3 regions of the Actinosynnema sp. NPDC053489 genome follow, and region 3 is predicted to be linked to each of the others. Evidence: riboswitches for the same ligand, from Rfam matches in the RefSeq annotation. Region 3 holds a riboswitch; each other region holds the start of a gene.
The links. Region 3 has a riboswitch for cobalamin ahead of ACIGNX_RS10915 (prenyltransferase/squalene oxidase repeat-containing protein). Riboswitches for the same ligand answer to the same signal wherever they lie in the genome.

Region 1: another riboswitch for cobalamin. It lies ahead of cobN (cobaltochelatase subunit CobN); the one in region 3 lies ahead of ACIGNX_RS10915 (prenyltransferase/squalene oxidase repeat-containing protein).
Region 2: another riboswitch for cobalamin. It lies ahead of ACIGNX_RS14250 (CbtB-domain containing protein); the one in region 3 lies ahead of ACIGNX_RS10915 (prenyltransferase/squalene oxidase repeat-containing protein).

The regions. Positions count from the first base shown of each region.
Region 1 covers NZ_JBITXT010000007.1:418,590-420,842, reverse strand. The annotation lists gene ACIGNX_RS19135 (hypothetical protein) at 1-705, opposite strand, end outside; cobalamin riboswitch at 713-847, shown strand; gene cobN (cobaltochelatase subunit CobN) at 881-2,253, shown strand, end outside.
Region 2 covers NZ_JBITXT010000005.1:413,691-415,943, forward strand. The annotation lists gene ACIGNX_RS14240 (HAD family hydrolase) at 1-539, shown strand, start outside; gene ACIGNX_RS14245 (CbtA family protein) at 558-1,304, opposite strand; gene ACIGNX_RS14250 (CbtB-domain containing protein) at 1,316-1,501, opposite strand; cobalamin riboswitch at 1,532-1,714, opposite strand; gene ACIGNX_RS14255 ((2Fe-2S)-binding protein) at 1,755-2,253, opposite strand, start outside.
Region 3 covers NZ_JBITXT010000004.1:248,558-250,810, reverse strand. The annotation lists gene ACIGNX_RS10915 (prenyltransferase/squalene oxidase repeat-containing protein) at 1-1,017, opposite strand, end outside; cobalamin riboswitch at 1,110-1,232, opposite strand; gene ACIGNX_RS10910 (cytochrome P450) at 1,326-2,253, shown strand, end outside.

The DNA.
Region 1 (2,253 bases), on a different contig from region 3:
CTCGCCGTGCGCGCCGGGTGCGACGGGCGTCACAGCCGGCGCGACCCGGGCGTCACCCGGAACGCCCAACGCCGCCGTGATCTTCGGCACACCGCCGTCCACTTCGGACAGCCGCCAGGCGTCGCCGCGGATGCCGGCGAACACGCGCGCGGCGGTCACCACGGCCGCCACCGGGTCGGTCACCCGCAGCCCTGAATCGTGGCCGGCCAGGAACAACGCGTCACCGACCAGCCCGATGTCACCCGACAGGCCGCTCACCGCGCCACCCACCGTGACCAGGAACCGCCCGGGCAGGGACGCCAGTTCCGGCGTCGCGCACAGCTCCGCGTCGATCGCGTCGACCAGCGCCTGGTTGTCCTCCAGCGGCGCGGCGACGATGTTGCGCACCCGCTCGTGCGTCGGCGAGGGCAGCAGGCCGACGGCGCGCAGCCGTGCCCCCAGCTCGTGCTCCGCACCCGGCGCCAGGCCCCTGATCTGCAGGTTCGCCCGTGAGGTCAGTTCGAGCACCCCGTCGCCCAGCTCGATCGCGGCGGCCCGCAGCACGTCGACCTGCGCGGCGCTCAACGTGCCGCCGGGCACGCGGACGCGCGCCAGGCCGCCGTCGGCGGCCCGGTGCACGTCGACGGCGCCGGGGCAGGCGTCCGGGCGGGTTCGACCGGCCGACGCGGGTCCGCCGGCGAGGGGCGCGGGAGAAGCCGTGGGCATGGACTGGATGCTAACTGCCGTTAGGGTGACCTCCGAACGGCGAAGCAGCAGGAGGAAGCCGGTGCGAGTCCGGCGCGGTCCCGCCACTGTGACCGGGGGAGGCCCCGGGAGTCAGGAACTCCGCTCGCCGTCCCCTACGACCGGGGCGAGGACCCCCGAGGGATGGAGCACGCACGTGATCCTGCTGTTGTCGACCTCCGACACGGACCTGCTGTCGGCCCGGGCCAGCGGCGCGGACTACCGCCTGGCCAACCCCGCCCGCACGGCGGCCGACGACCTCCCGGCGCTGGTCGAGGGCGTCGACCTGGTGGTCGTGCGCATCCTGGGCGGTCGCCGGATGTGGGAGGAGGGGCTCGACCGGCTCCTCGCCTCGGGGCTGCCGGTCGTCGTGCTGGGCGGCGAGCAGAACCCGGACGCGCCGCTGATGGAGCTGTCGACCGTGCCCGGCGGCGTGTGCGCCGAGGCCCACGCCTACCTCGCGCACGGCGGCGCGGCGAACCTCGCCCAGCTGCACCGCTTCCTCTCCGACACCGTGCTGCTCACCGGGCACGGCTTCGCGCCGCCCGAGCCCACGCCCACCTGGGGGCTGCTGGAGCGCCAGGACCCGGACCAGGGCCCGACCGTCGCCGTCCTGTACTACCGCGCCCACCACGTGGCCGGCAACACCGCGTTCGTGCACGCCCTGTGCGACGCGATCGTGGCCAAGGGCGGTCGCCCCCTGCCGGTCTACTGCGCCTCGCTGCGCGCCGCGGAGCCGGAGCTGCTGGCCGAGCTGGGCAAGGCCGACGCCCTGGTCGTCACCGTGCTGGCCGCCGGCGGCACCAAGCCCGCCGCGGCGTCCGCCGGCGGTGACGACGACGCCTGGGACGTGGGCGCGCTGGCCGCCCTCGACGTGCCGATCCTGCAGGGCCTGTGCCTGACGAGCAGCCGCGCCGCCTGGGACGGCAACGACGACGGTCTGTCCCCTTTGGACACCGCCACCCAGGTCGCGATCCCCGAGTTCGACGGCCGGATCATCACCGTGCCGTTCTCGTTCAAGGAGGTCGACGAGGACGGCCTGACCGTCTACGTGGCCGACGAGGAGCGGGCCGCCCGGGTCGCGGGCATCGCCGTGCGGCACGGCAGGCTGCGCCACGTCCCGCCGGCCGAACGGCGCATCGCGGTCGTGCTGTCGGCGTACCCGACCAAGCACTCCCGCATCGGCAACGCCGTCGGCCTGGACACCCCGGCCAGCGTGGTGCGGCTGCTCGCCGCGATGCGCGAGCGCGGCTACGACATCGGCGACGAGCTGCCCGGCGTGGCCGACCTCGACGGCGACGCGCTGATCCACGCGCTCATCGCCGCCGGCGGCCAGGACGCCGACTGGCTCACCGAGGACCACCTGCGGGGCAACCCCGTGCGGCTGCCCGCGGCCCGCTACCGCAAGTGGTACGCCACCCTCCCGGAAGACACCCGGCGGGAGGTGGAGCGGCACTGGGGCGAGGCACCCGGCGAGCTGTTCGTGGACCGGTCCGGCGACCCCGACGGCGAGATCGTGCTGGCCGCGCT
Region 2 (2,253 bases), on a different contig from region 3:
TCGGCTCCAGCGTGCCCCGCACGATGTCGATGCTGTTCGCCGAGGTCGGCGTGGACCGGCCCAGCGCGGAGGACGTCGCCGACGGCGCGGCGTGGATCATGCGGCGCACCGAGGAGGTGTTCCGCGCGGGCCTGCCGTGGCGGCCGGGCGCGCGTGAGGCGTTGCGGGCGGTCCGCGACTCCGGTGTGCCGATGGCGCTGGTGACGTCCACCGAGCGGCAGTTGACCGAGGTCGCGCTCGACACGATCGGCCGTGACCTGTTCGACGTCACGGTGTGCGGCGACGAGGTGGACCGCCGCAACAAGCCGCTGCCCGAGCCGTACCTCAAGGCCGCGCGCCTGCTCGGCGTCGACCCGACCCGGTGCGTGGCCGTGGAGGACTCGCCGACCGGCGTGGCCTCCGCCGTCGCCGCCGGCTGCACGGTGCTGGTCGTGCCGTGCGACGTGCCGGTGGAGCCGGGCGAGCGGCGCGTGTTCCGCGAATCCCTGGTCGGCGTCGACCTCCCGCTGCTGGCCGGCCTCGCGGGCGGGGCCGCCTGAGACGACCCCGCCCTGCGGTCACACCGCCGGCGCCACCTGCCGGACCCGGCGCGTGGCCGGGTCGACCAGCAGGCCGAACACCACGCCGAGACCGAGCCACAACGTGGCCGTCTCGGCCAGCGAGGCCAACCGGAACTCCCACAGCACCGACGCCGGCACGTCCGCCGGCACGGCGTCCGGCGTGGCCGGGAACGCGACCAGCAGCACGACCACCGCCGCCACCACGGCCAGCGCCACGGCGGTCGCGCGCACCGGCGACGACAGGTGGCCCAGCCGGGACGCCAGGTGGCTCGCGCCGAGCGCGACCAGCAGCCCGGCCGCGATCAACCCCAGGTAGAGCACCGTGCGGTACTCCACCGTGTCCGGGTCGCCCACCGCGGGCGGGTTGGCCGGGTACTTCACCGCGGGCAGCAGCGCCGCCGCGCCGAACGCGGCCACCGACAGCGCCACCGCCCGGGTAAACGGCGCCTTGCCGGGGAACCAGCGCCGCGCCCCCGCGTAGGCGGTGGCGAACAGCGCGCCGACGGCCAGGCCCACCAGCACCGCGGCGAGCACACCGCCGACCACCTGCGTGCCGCGGCTGAACACCTCGCCGTGGTCGTGACCCGCGCCCGGCTCGACCGGCCGGGCCTCTTCGACGGCCAGCGCCGCCCGGATCGGCACCTCGACCACCAGCACGCCGACCAGCCCCGCGAGCAGCCCGGACACCGCGCCCGCGCCGACACCCCGCAGCAGCAACCCCCGGTACGAGGACGTGTTCGCCATGTCGGCGCGCCCTAGTGGCACGGGACGCCGAGCGCGTGGCGCCCGTCGTGGAAGAACTCGTGCACGGCCTCGGCGGCGTGGCCGAGCGCGATGCCGTTCTCCTGCAGGACCAGCCACGCCACGATCAGCGCGACCAGGGCGACGGCGTAGGCCCACCGGGGGACGGGAGTGGAAAGGGGATGCGCGGGGCTCGTCATGACGGCCTCCTCCATACCTCGTGGAAGGTCAACAACAACTCGTGCCGCAGCCGGTCTCCTGACTCCCGGATCGACGCCGTCCCCGCGTCTTCCCAGCCGCGGCGCGGCCAGTGACGTTCTCGGCGGGTTGGCTCCCCGGTCACAGTGGCGAGGACCGCGCCGGATTCCCACCGGCTTCCCGTCCACTGCGGCGCCCGAACGGTAGATGTCGATCGAGGTCCGGCACAACCGACCAGACGAGTTGTCGTGTTCCTCACGTGCCGGGTCGGCGCGGCAGCGGGCAGTCGCCGCACGTGCCGCCGCCGTCGAGCCGGTAGTACAGGCAGCAGCTGCGCCGCCGGAACACCACCTCGCCGGGGAAGGGGGCGAACCCGCCGGTGTCGCGCAGCGGCGGGTCGGCGAACAGCTCGTCGATCAGCCCGGCGCAGTCGACACCGCTGCGGGCGATCGTGCGCAAGGCCCCCGCCACGGACGACCCGGCGTTGCCCCACAGCAGCCCGCGGGCGACGGGCGCGACCGCGCGGACCGCCTCGACCACCGGCTCCATCGACTCGGCGATGCCGACGCCCGCGACCGGGTCCTTCAGCCGCACCTGGAGCCCCTCCGGGCCGTAGCGCCACCAGACGTTGCCGGGGCGGACGTCCGGCGCCGTCCCGCCGACCGCGCGCGCGGCGACGACCGGGCTGAGCAGCCGCGCGGTGTAGCTCAGGAAGAACAGCGACGCGGCGACCCGCCGTTCGCCGGTGCGGTAG
Region 3 (2,253 bases):
CGCGCCCGCCTGGCCGCCCCGCGCCGTCAGGTCGGCGAAGTTGACACCGACCAGGCCCAGCACGCCCTGCGCGCTCGCCCGCAACGAGGTGGTCGTCGTGAACCCGGACCGGTCGAACGCGATCGCGCCCCGGTCGGGCTCCGCCGCCGCGCAGCCGACCTGCAACGACCGCAGGAACGCGGTCGCGCGGTCCGCCGCGGCCGTGCGACCGCCCGCGCGCAGCGCCTGGGCGGCCAGGCCGGTGCTGTTGGCGTTGCCCTCGCCGGTCTGGCCCTCGTCCAGGAACCCGCCGCCGGACTGCTGGGCGGCGGTCAGCCAGTCGAGCGCTTCGGCCGCCGGACCGCCCCGGTCGACGGCGAGCAGCGCCTGCACGACCATCGCGGTGGCGTCCACGTGCGAGGCGCACGTGGCGGCCTCCAGCACCAGCGGGAACCCGCCGTCGGGGCACTGGGTGCCGACGAGGTAGTCGACGGCGGCCTGCGGCGCGCCCCGCCACCGGTCCAGCGCGAGCACGGCGAACGCCTGGGTGAAGCCGTTGGAGTAGTCGCCGTACTGCGACTTGTCCCGGAACCGGCCGGACGGCGCCTGGAGCGCGGTGAGGCCCGCGACCAGGTCGACGCCGCCGAAGGCCGTCGGGTCCTGCCCGCGCGCCTGCACGGCCAGGGCCAGCTTCGCGTGCGCGCCCGCGTAGGACTCGGCGGGGTCGCCGGAGTGCAGGTAGCCGTTGACCACGTCGGGCTCGGCGAGCCAGGCGGCGGCCTTGTCGGCGCTGTCGGACGCCACGCCGGCGGCGGTGAAGGCGAACAGGGCGTCGAGGGTGAGGCCGTGGTCGGGGTAGGCGACGCCGTCGTAGACGTTCTCGAAGTGGTCGCCGTCGACCAGCTGCCGGGCGAGCCAACCGGCGGCGGCGTCGGCGACGTCCGTCGTCGGCACGGCCCGCGCCTCGGCGGCGGGGACCACCGCGAGCGCGGTGACGGCGGCGGCGGCGATGACGGCGGCGGTCCGTCTCAACGACATGTTCGGCCTTTCCGGGGCGCGAGGCGCGAGCGGACCCCGGACTGCCGTGACCGACCTCCCCCGGGGCTCCGACCCGTTGACCTCGACGGTGTCTGGAGCGTGGCACGTGCGACGGGTGTTCGGGCTCGTCCTTCTCGGACCTACCGTTGCGGGTCAGCGCCGGATTTCGACCGGCTTCCCCCGTTTCGCGCGCGATTGCCGATCGTCTGTCACGGATCATGGTGTGTCAATCCGCCTCTGGCGCGATGCTGCTCACCCCGACGGCCGGTTACCGTCGGGCGATTCGATCTGGGGAAGAGGGGTGTTCGATGACGACTCTGGCGTCCGTGCGCGACGGCTTGGTGGCGTGGGTCGCACGGCGTTCGGCGACGCGGTGGGTGCTGGGCAAGATCGGCTCGCGGGCGTTGTCGCTGCTCCCGGACCGTGCGCTGGTCCCGTTGAAGCGGGACGGGGTGGTCCCGGTCGCGGAGCTGGAGCGGATGCGGGACAGCGGTGCGGTGCACCGGATCCCGGTGCCGTTCGGCCTGCGCGTGTGGCTGGTCACCGGCCTGGAGGAAGCCAAGAAGGTGCTTTCCGACACAGGTGCGTTCAGCAACGACTACGCGCGGCTCGGCGCGGCGGTCGGCCGGATCGAGCAGTCGCCCGGCGGCCTGGGCTTCGCCGACCCGCCCGACCACACCCGCCTGCGCAAGCTGCTCACGCCCGAGTTCACCATGCGCCGGCTGTCGCGGCTCGTGCCGCGCATCGACGCGATCGTCACCGAGCGGCTCGACGCGATGGAGACCGCGACCGGGCCGGTCGACCTGGTCAAGGAGTTCGCGCTGCCGATCCCGTCGCTGACCATCTGCGAGCTGCTCGGCGTGCCCTACGAGGACCGCGACCGGTTCCAGGAGCTGGCGGCGGCGCGGTTCGACCTGTTCGGCGGCGCGGGCCAGGCGTTGGGCGCCATCTCGGAGTCGCTGTCCTACATGGAGGAGATCGTGCGCCGCGAGCGGCGGTCGCCCGGTGACGGCCTGATCGGCTCGATCATCCGCCAGCACGGCGACGACGTGAGCGACGTCGAGTTGGCCGGCCTCGCCGACGGCGTGCTGACCGGCGGGTTCGACACCACGGCGTCGATGCTCGCGCTCGGCGCGATCGTGCTGCTCAAGGACGATGCCGCGCGTGCGGCGATGCGCGACGACGACGCCGCTGCCGCGCCGCTGGTGGAGGAGCTGCTGCGGCACCTGAGCGTGG